DNA from 3 places in the Arthrobacter sp. 05L44 genome. Region 1 is predicted to be linked to each of the others. Evidence: riboswitches for the same ligand, from Rfam matches in the RefSeq annotation. Region 1 holds a riboswitch; each other region holds the start of a gene.
What was found. Region 1 has a riboswitch for thiamine pyrophosphate ahead of thiC (phosphomethylpyrimidine synthase ThiC). Riboswitches for the same ligand answer to the same signal wherever they lie in the genome.

Region 1 (3,268 bases):
GGCACATGTCCGGGGCCTTCAACCATGACCTGCACATCGAACTCCCACGCCCGCTGGGTCAGCTCAGCCAGGGTATCCAGCTCGGCGAACTGGGCAGCGTCGTTGGCGTCCGCCGTCGAGCCCGGCCGCAGTCCGTCGCCCAGCGAAAACGAAACGTCGTACTTCGCGAAAATCTCGCACAGCTCATCGAAATGTGTGTAGAGGAAGTTCTCCCGGTGGTGCGCCAGGCACCACCCGGCCATGATCGAGCCGCCGCGCGACACGATACCCGTAACCCGGTTGGCTGTCAGGGGGACGTAACGCAGTAGCACGCCTGCGTGGATGGTCATGTAGTCCACCCCCTGTTCGCACTGTTCGATCACGGTGTCCCGGAAGATCTCCCAGGTCAGGGCATTCGCCTCGCCGTTGACCTTCTCCAGCGCCTGGTAGATCGGTACAGTGCCGATGGGGACGGGGGAGTTGCGGATGATCCACTCGCGCGTGGTGTGGATGTCGTCACCGGTGGAGAGGTCCATGACGGTGTCCGCACCCCACTGCGTGGCCCACTGAAGCTTGTCGACTTCCTCGGCAATAGAGCTGGTAACGGCGGAGTTGCCGATGTTGGCGTTGATCTTCACAAGGAACGCCTTGCCGATGACCATCGGCTCTGACTCCGGGTGGTTAATGTTGCTGGGGATGATCGCCCGGCCGGCGGCCAGCTCGCTGCGAACGAGTTCGACGTCGCAGTTCTCGCGCAGGGCGACGTAGCGCATCTCGGGTGTGACCGTTCCGTTCCTCGCGTAATGCATCTGCGTGACCGTCCGGCCGGCAACCGCGCGGCGAGGCTGCGGGGGCGCGCCGCGCCACTCGGCAGAGGCGGCGCCCCGCCGGACCGCGGACTTGCCGTCGTCGAGCAAGTTGCGTTCCCTGCCGCTGTAGGGCTCGGTGTCCAGGCGTTCGGTGATCCAGTCGCTACGGAACGGGGCCAGACCCACGACGGGATCGCTGCCCGGGCCTGCCGTCCGATACACCCGAAACGACGGATTTGCCGAGCCTCCGGGCGACGGCTCCAAGGCGATCTCCGTCACCGGTACGCGGATCCCGCCGGCTTCGACATACGCCAGGCCATGCGACTTCAGTGACTGGGTTACCGGCGGGGCAGCAACGGCGGCGGGGCCGTTCTGAACCGTGCTGTTCCCGTATCGGGCAGGGCTGTGCTGGGGATTTGTGGTGCTCAAAGGGTTACTCACTTCCTTCGCCGGCATTACCCGGACAGGTTCAACGGTCGCAGGCTGCGTCAGCCCGATCTCAGCCCCTGCAAGGGCACCCGTGTGGTCGTAGACGAAGCTACCACAGGCTGCTTGTAGTTGACGGTTGTCCCGGGGCGCCGGGTCGTTATGCGGATTAAGCTGTAGGCCATGAGCATTATCGAGTTCAGCGGCACGGTCCTCACCTCCCCGGATCAGGAGCGGCGCGGGTTGTGGGCGGTCGACGGCAAGCTGACTTTCGACCGTCCGCGGGCGCCGTCGGACCTCGTGCTGGACGGCTGGGTCATTCCCGGACTGGTCGACGCCCATTGCCACATCGGCCTCGGCCCGGAGGGCGACGTTCCGGAGGACGTAGTGGAACGGCAGGCGCAGACGGACCGCGACGCCGGGACCCTCCTGGTCCGCGACGCAGGAGCGGTGCATTACACCCGCTGGGTCCAGCAACGGGCCGACCTTCCTCGAATCATCCGCGCCGGCCGGCACATTGCCCGGACCCGCCGGTACCTGCGGGGCTTCGCCGTTGAAGTGGAGCCGGAGGAACTGGTCGAGACGGTCCGCAAGCAGGCCCGTGCCGGCGACGGATGGGTGAAGCTGGTGGGGGACTGGATCGACCGCGACGCCGGCGATCTCGCCGCCAGCTTCCCGGCGGCGGCCGTCATGGACGCAGTCCGTGCAGCCCACGACGAGGGGGCCCGCGTCACGGCGCATTGCTTCGCCGAGCAGACCCTGGACGACATGCTCGACGCCGGGATCGACTGCATTGAGCATGGAACGGGCCTGCTGCCCCGGCACCTGCCCCGCTTCATCGAACAGGGCGTGCCGATTGTGCCGACCCTGATCAATATTGCGACCTTCCCGGACATCGCGGCCCAGGCGCGGGACAAATTTCCCCGTTATGCAGCCCATATGCTCGGGCTCTGGGAACGGCGGGCCGAGCGGGTCCTCGAGGCGCACGAGGCCGGCGTCGTTCTATACGCCGGGACCGACGCGGGCAGTGTCATCAAGCACGGGCGGATTGCCGACGAGATCCAGGCCATGCACGCCGCGGGACTGCCCGCCCGGGCCGCCCTCGACGCCGCCGCCTGGGCCGCGCGGGCATGGCTCGGCGCAGAGGGCATCGCCGAGGGTGCCAGTGCCGATGTGCTGGTCTGCAGTGAGGATCCGCGCCGGGATCTCGCCACCCTGCAGGCACCACGGAGCATAGTGTTGCGCGGACAAGTGGTTCGGTCCGAGGTGCATTAGGAATAAATTGAAGCTTCAAGTAATTTAGCACTATGAAGGGTCACCGAAAGGCGGTGGCCACAAACCACCGGAGCGTTGCGATGACCGCAGAAACCAGCACCCAGGATCTCCTTCCGGCCGAACTCACCATGGGCACCGTGATGCTCAAGGTCGGCGACATGAAGGTGATGACCGACTACTACCAGCGCGCCCTTGGCCTCGACATCGTGGCCGAGCAGGACGGCGGCCTCTACCTCGGCCGCAAGGCCAAGCCGCTGGTCCACCTCGCGCCTGCGCCCGGACTCAACCTGCCCTCGCGCGGTGAAGCGGGCCTGTTCCACACCGCCCTGCTCTTCGATGACCAGGCTTCGTTGGCCGCCACTATCGCCTCCGCCGCCCAATACGAACCGCAGTCCTTCACCGGCAGCGCCGACCACCTGGTCAGTGAGGCGTTCTACTTCAACGATCCCGAGGGCAACGGCATCGAGCTCTACTGGGACCGGCCGCGCGACGCCTGGTCCTGGGAAGGAACGAACGTGGTGATGGATAGCCTCGCTCTGCCACCCCAGCGGTACCTTGAGCAGCACCTGACCGAGGCCTCACTGGCCGGACAGCGCGAGGCCGAGGCCGGCGTCGGGCACGTCCACCTGCAGGTCGGCGACGTGCAGTCCGCACACGACTTCTACGTCGGCACACTCGGCTTTGAGAAGACCGCCGGCTGGCACGGCCAGGCGCTCTTTGTCTCGGCCGGCGGCTACCACCACCACATGGCTATGAATGTCTGGAACAGTCGCGGGGCC
Region 2 (3,268 bases), on a different contig from region 1:
CGCCCGCCGGACCCGCACCGAGGACACCTCGGCGGCCGCGTCGAGGTCGAACTCCCAGACGAAAGCGGCGCAGAGCTGGTCGGCGAGGAGGCTGCCGGCGGCCTCGCTGATGATCTCGGGGTGCAGCGGGATCCGGCCGTCCGGGGTGTAGAACGTCTGCCCGCGGCGCCTGGTCTCGGCGTCGAGTGCACCGCCGGGAGCCACGAAGGAGGGGACATCGGCAATCGCGTAGAACACCTTGTAGCCGTCACCGGAGCGGTCGATGTACAGGGCCTGGTCCAGGTCCGTGGAGGACGCCGGATCAATGGTTACGAACTCCACGTGCGTCAGGTCCAGGCCGGGCAGCTCATGGCCGGCCACGGCGGCCTCGGCGTCCCGCCGCGCGTCGGCCGGGAACGGTCCCGGCAGTTCCAGGACGGTGCGCAGCGCGTTAAGCGCCTGGGCCAGCTGGTTCTGCTGCTGTCGGACGCTCGGAGTCAGGCGATGATGAGACACGGAATCAGGGTAGCCCGATTTCCGCCGCTAGTGTTGAAGCATGAGCACCTCCCCGGATGAGCCCGCCCGCTTCAACCGTTTCCGCAGGGACCTGCTGGGCGTTATGGCCTACGGGGAGTTGTCGGCGTTCGAACGGCTCTCCTCCGACGCCCGGTATTCGCCCACCCTGCACGACCGGTCCGTGCTGGGCCGCCTTGCCGTCATCGAGTTCCAGCACTTCGAGCTGGTCTGCGCGAAACTGGCCGAACTCGGCGTGGACGCGGAGGAGGCGATGCAGCCGTTCCAGGCCTCGGTGGACCACTTCCATGAGCGCACCCGGCCCGCCGACTGGTACGAGTCACTGATGAAGGCGTACGTGATCGACACGGTCTCCGCCGACTTTTACCGGCGGGTTTCGGGTTATGTGGACGCCGGGACGGCCGGCCTGATCGAGCAGGTCCAGTCCGCAGGCGACGCGACGGCCGTGCTCCGGGAGCGGCTGAAGGCGGCGCTGGCCGATGACCCGCGGCTGGCCTCCCGGCTGGCCCTGTGGGCCCGGCGGTTGCTCGGCGAGGCGCTCACCCAGGCCCAACGGGTCAGTGTGGACCACGCGTTCCTCGACGGGCTGGCCGGTGAGGACCCGGCCCGGGCCGGTGAGCTCGCCCGGGAGCTCACCGCGGAACTCGCCGCCGGGCACTCCCGCCGGATGTCCGGGCTGGGGCTCGCGGGCTAGCTAGCCGACGTCGGAATCCGCGCCGGCGTCGAGCGCGGCGAGCAGGGCGCGCGCTGCGCCCGCCGGGTCCGCGGCCTCGGTGATCGCCCGGACCACCACAATCCTGCGGGCCCCGGCGTCGACCACCTGCTCCACGTTGCCCAGATCGATCCCGCCGATCGCGAACCACGGCACCACTCCGGAGACCTTGCCGACGCCGGCTTCCGAGGCCCGCCAAATCGCCGCGGCGGCGTACCGCACCAGGTCCGTTCCGACCGCGGCGCGGCCAGGCTTGGTGGGCGTCGCCCAGACCGGCCCCACGCAGAAGTAGTCCAAGCCGGTCCGGCCCGGGGAGGCGGCGATGGCCGCGTCCACCTGGTCCGGCGTGTGGGTGGACATGCCGATCACCGTGTTCTTGCCCAGGAAGTCGCGGGCCGCCGTGAACGGAATGTCCTTCTGGCCGATGTGGAAGACCGGCGCACCCGCCAGCGAGGCGAGGTCGGCGCGGTCATTGACGGCCCACAGCCGGCCGTGCCGCTGCGCCGTGGCGTGCAGGACCCCGAGGAGCTCCAGTTCCTCGGCCGCCTCCAGCGACTTGTCCCGCAACTGGATGATGTCCACCCCGCCGGCAAAGGCAGCGTCGACAAAATCTTCAAAGTCCCCGCGCTCTTTCCGTGCATCAGTGCACAGATACAGGCGGGCGGTGGTGTGCAGGTCCTGGCTCATATCCCAAGCGTAGTTCCTCTAAACTGGGCGCATACCGCGGGAGCCCGCGGGCCGTACGCGGCCGCCGGGCTGAGAGGGCGTCAGAGCCGACCGCTTGACCTGATCCGGTTAGTACCGGCGTAGGGAAGGAAACCATGACCCCACCAGCCGTACCGTACGACGTCGCCGTGATCGGCGGGGGAGTGATCGGCCACGGAATCGCCTGGGCAGCGCGCCGCTCCGGCCGGACTGTGGCCCTCATCGATGATGCCCCTGGCAGCGGCGCCAGCTGGGCCGCCGCCGGCATGCTGGCGCCGGTCAGCGAACTGCACTACCAGGAGGAAGACCTCCTGGCCCTGATGCTCGAAGGCTCCAGGCTGTGGCCGGCCTTCGCCGCCAGCCTGGCCGACGGCGCGCCCGGGGGCCTGCCCGACGGCGGCCCGCAGCCGGGCAGCACCGGCTACAGCACGACGCCGACCCTCGCCGTCGGCGTGGACGCCGCCGACCGCCGGGCGCTCACCGACCTGCGGGAGGTGCAGCTGGCGTGCGGCCTGGCCGTGGACCCCCTGACGGTGCGGGAGGCACGGTCCCGGGAGCCCCTCCTGAGCCCCGGCATCTCCTGCGCCTTCGCCATCCCCGCCGACCACCAGGTGGACCCGCGGCGGCTGCTGGCACGGATGGGGCGTCTGCTGGCCGCCGACCCAGAATTCGTGGCCGTGCCGAGCCGGGCGGCCGCCCTGCTCTGGGATGACGGCCGCGTCGCCGGGGCCCGGCTGGAGGGCGGGGGAGATATCCGCGCCACCGAAACGGTCGTGGCCAACGGCCTCGGCGCAACCGATCTGCAGGCCCTGCCGCAGGGGCTGGTGCTGCCGCTGCGCCCCGTCTACGGTGACATCCTCAGGCTGCGGGTGCCGCCCCGGCTCCGTCCCTTGCTGGGCTCCACGGTCCGGGGGCTGGTCCGCGGGGTCCCGGTGTACATCGTGCCCCGGGACGACGGCACGGTGGTGATCGGCGCGACCCAGCGCGAGGACGCACCTTCGACCGCCAGCGCGGTCTCGGCCGGCGGCGTCTACCAGCTCCTGCGTGACGCCCAGCAGCTTCTTCCGGCGGTCGCCGAACTCGAACTGCTGGAAGCCACAGCGCGGGCGCGGCCGGGCACACCGGACAACGCCCCGCTGATCGGGCGGGTCGCCGGTCCGGGGGATGGCCCTGACATCGAGGGCCTGATCATCGCCACCGGGTTCTTCCGGCACGGGGTCCTGCTGACTCCGGCCGCCGCGGCGATCTGCCAGGCGTTGCTGGACGGCCGGCCGGATCCGCGCTGGGCCCGGTTCCGCCCCGACCGCTTTCCCCGCCCCCAGGCCGCGGCCCATAGAT
Region 3 (3,268 bases), on a different contig from region 1:
CCGGTGCTGGTGGTCGCGTGGATCTTCCAGCTGCTCACGGTGCCGGTCTCGGCCCACATGGTGGGCCGGGCCGGCTACCGGACCAAGCACCTGCACCCGGAACTGCTCAGCGCCGACGAGCTCGAAGCCGTGGTGCAGCAGGCGGCCGGGAAACGCGGGTTCACCGACGACGGCGAGTGACGCCGGGCGGTGTGCCCATAGCGGTGTGCCCTTAGACGATGTCCTGGGTCTTGGCGAAGCGGCTGATGGCGCGCTGGGTGCCGCGGTTGGCGAGGACCTGGATGATGGCGCTGACCGAAGCGGAGATCAGCGCGAACGTCAGGGCCTGGCGCAGGGTGGTGGGGACGTCGTCGTCGTGGCCCTTCGGCGGCTTGTTGCCGGTGGTCTTCTCCCACGCGGTGTCGACCAGCTTGGTCCCGACGAAACCGGCGACGAGGCTGATGCCGGTGCCGAGCAACTTGATGAGGATGTTCATGCGTCGTACTCCTTGCGGGCGGAAACAGGGCTCCCCCTAGCCTAGCGTCCCTGCCGTCCGAGGATTTCCGACAGCGCCTCGACCACCAGCTCATGGTCAGCCTTCTGCGGCAGGCCGGATACGGTGACCGTGCCGATCATTCCGGTTCCGCGCAGGTAGATCGGGAAGGAGCCGCCGTGGGCCGCGAATTCCAGCTGGTCGAACCAGGCGTTGTCCTCGATCCGCCGCCCGGACGCCCGCGCCCGCAGCCCCACGAGCAGGGACGGGACCTCGTACCGCACGGCCGTGCGCTGCTTGGCTTTGATCCAGCGGCCGTTGTCAGGGGTGGCGCCCTCCAGCGCCGCGTGGAAGAGCACCTGCTCGCCCTTGGTGATGTCGATGGCGATCGGATGGGAGCGCTCCCGGCCCAGTTCCACCAGGAGCAGCCCCAGGTCCAGGGCGTCGTCCTTGCTGAAGGACCGGAACTGGAGCTCCTCGATTTCGGTGAGGATGCGGCCGATGAGCGCCGCCAGGGAACCCGGCGGCTGGGGCTCCGCGGAATCGGGGTCGAAGTCGGGGGAAGGCGCTGGGGAGTCGGTCAAAGGAATCACCTTCCGTCAGCCGCGGCCGGGGCCCGGCCGCGGCTGCGGCCGATGCTCGCGATCTGAGCAGACTCTACCAAGCAGGCCGATCCCGGTCACCGGCTCGTGCGGGCGATCTGCCGGGTGTAAACTGAGCCAGCCCACAAGGGTGAATTGCATACGACAGGGGAGCGCCGCCGTCGGGCCTCCGGAGCAGTCCGGAACCTTAGGTGGGCGCTGAGAGTGCGGACAGCCGCAGACCCTCGAACCTGATCCGGTTAGTACCGGCGCAAGGGAGTCGAGTTCTCAGGGTGCCCGGCACCCGCGGTGCAAACCGCGGCGCCACCGGAGCACCCTCCCCTCCTGTACCTCAGGAGGAAGACATGACTGATATTTCTGCAAAGCAGACACTGACCACGGGCAAATACACCTGGCGGGTGGTGGACATTGTGGTGGCGGCGTTGATCGCTGTTGCCGGCGGCGTAATTTTCTGGGCCTGGGACCAGGGCGCGAACGTGGTGACCACGCCGCTGAACGCGGTCTACCCGCCACTGACCGGGCTGTACGCCGGCGGGTGGATGATCCCCGCGATTCTGGGCATGCTGGTTATCCGCAAGCCGGGAGCGGCCGTGTTCTGCGAAACCGTAGCCGCCACGGGGGAGCTGATCATGGGCTCGCAGTACGGCGCGTCCGTGCTGTTCTCCGGCTTCCTGCAGGGCCTCGGCGCGGAGCTCATCTTCGCCGCGTTCCTCTACAAGCGGTTCAACCTGCCGGTCTCGCTGCTGGCCGGAGCGGGCGCCGGCCTGTTCTGCGGCCTGAACGACTCCTTCCTGCCCTGGGGCTGGAACATCGCGTACGAGACCGGTGACAAGCTCGCCTACATCATTTTCTGCGCCATCTCCGGGGCCGTGATCGCCGGCGCCCTGGCCTGGATCGCCACCCGCGGCCTGGCCCGGACCGGTGTGCTGGCTTCCTTCGCGTCCCGCAAGGCGGCAACGGAACCCGTGTTCTCCTAGGGCCCGGACACGTATGGGAACCCTCGACGACGTGCGCCCGGCTGCGGTCACCGCCCGCGGCTGGGGCTGGCGGCATGCCGGCCGCACCCGCCCGGCCGTGAGCGGCTTGGACCTGGACATCAGCCCCGGCGAACGCGTGCTGCTCCTGGGGCCGTCCGGCGCGGGAAAATCCACGCTGCTGCACGCCCTGGCGGGGGTGCTCGGCGACAGCGCCGGCGCGGGACCGGCCGCGGACTCCGAGGATTCGGACGAGACCGGCAGCCTGCTGATCGACGGCGCCCCGCCCCGGGCCCGGCGCGGCACGGCGGGCCTGGTCCAGCAGGACCCCGAAACCCAGGTGGTGCTCTCGCGGCTGGGTGACGACGTCGCCTTCGGCGCCGAGAACCTTTCCGTGCCCCCGGCGGAGATCTGGCGGCGGGTCGCGGAGGCGCTCGACGACGTCGGGCTGGCCGGCCTGCCGCTGCAGCACCCGACGTCCGCGCTCTCGGGCGGACAGAAGCAACGCCTGGCGCTCGCCGGGATCCTCGCCATGCGGCCCGGGCTGCTGCTGCTGGACGAACCCACGGCCAACCTCGACCCCGCGGGTGTCCTGGAAGTCCGTGACGCCGTGGCACGGTGCCTGGACCGGACCGGAGCCACGCTGGTGGTGGTGGAGCACCGGGTGGCCGTGTGGAAGGACCTCGTCGACCGGATCGTGGTGCTGCAGCCGGGCTCTGCCACGGAGCCGGCCGTGTTGTTGGACGGCGCCCCGGACCAGGTCCTGGCGCAGGCGAGGGACATGCTCATCGCTGCCGGGGTCTGGGTGCCGGGCCACGTGCCGCCCACCCGTCCCCGCCGGCAACCCGGTGGGGACGGCGTCCAGTCTGGCGGCGTCCCCGCCGGCGGGATCCAGTCCGGCGGCGTCCAGTCCGGGCAGCTGCTCCTGGCCGCCGAAGGCCTCGCCGTGTCCCGCGAGCGGACCCGCCGCTCGGGCCTGCTCCAGGGCTTCAGGGCCATCCCGCCGGCGCCGGTGCAGACCGGCCTCGCGGCCCAGGTCCGGGCTGGAGAGGCCCTGACCATCACCGGCCCGAACGGCTCCGGCAAGTCCACCTTCGCCCTGACCCTGGCCGGCCTGCTGGCCCCGGTGGCGGGAACAGTATCGGCCACCACCGAGCTGAGCGCCGGCGCGGGCATCGACCCCTACAAGTGGAAGGCCCAGCAGTTGATCGCCAGGATCG

Region 2: it holds a riboswitch for thiamine pyrophosphate, as region 1 does, so the genes downstream of both, thiO (glycine oxidase ThiO) here and thiC (phosphomethylpyrimidine synthase ThiC) in region 1, are expected to answer to the same signal.
Region 3: it holds a riboswitch for thiamine pyrophosphate, as region 1 does, so the genes downstream of both, AC1DHY_RS04965 (ECF transporter S component) here and thiC (phosphomethylpyrimidine synthase ThiC) in region 1, are expected to answer to the same signal.

What each region holds. Positions count from the first base shown of each region.
Region 1 covers NZ_JBFTNS010000002.1:30,465-33,732, forward strand. The annotation lists gene thiC (phosphomethylpyrimidine synthase ThiC) at 1-1,217, opposite strand, end outside; TPP riboswitch at 1,213-1,320, opposite strand; gene AC1DHY_RS05370 (amidohydrolase family protein) at 1,398-2,489, shown strand; gene AC1DHY_RS05375 (VOC family protein) at 2,570-3,268, shown strand, end outside.
Region 2 covers NZ_JBFTNS010000001.1:336,894-340,161, reverse strand. The annotation lists gene AC1DHY_RS01530 (RNB domain-containing ribonuclease) at 1-495, opposite strand, end outside; gene AC1DHY_RS01525 (ferritin-like fold-containing protein) at 536-1,207, shown strand; gene thiE (thiamine phosphate synthase) at 1,208-1,912, opposite strand; TPP riboswitch at 1,939-2,056, shown strand; gene thiO (glycine oxidase ThiO) at 2,047-3,268, shown strand, end outside.
Region 3 covers NZ_JBFTNS010000001.1:1,060,944-1,064,211, reverse strand. The annotation lists gene mnhG (monovalent cation/H(+) antiporter subunit G) at 1-180, shown strand, start outside; gene AC1DHY_RS04975 (DUF4235 domain-containing protein) at 212-475, opposite strand; gene AC1DHY_RS04970 (heme-degrading domain-containing protein) at 517-1,056, opposite strand; TPP riboswitch at 1,211-1,349, shown strand; gene AC1DHY_RS04965 (ECF transporter S component) at 1,419-2,051, shown strand; gene AC1DHY_RS04960 (ABC transporter ATP-binding protein) at 2,065-3,268, shown strand, end outside.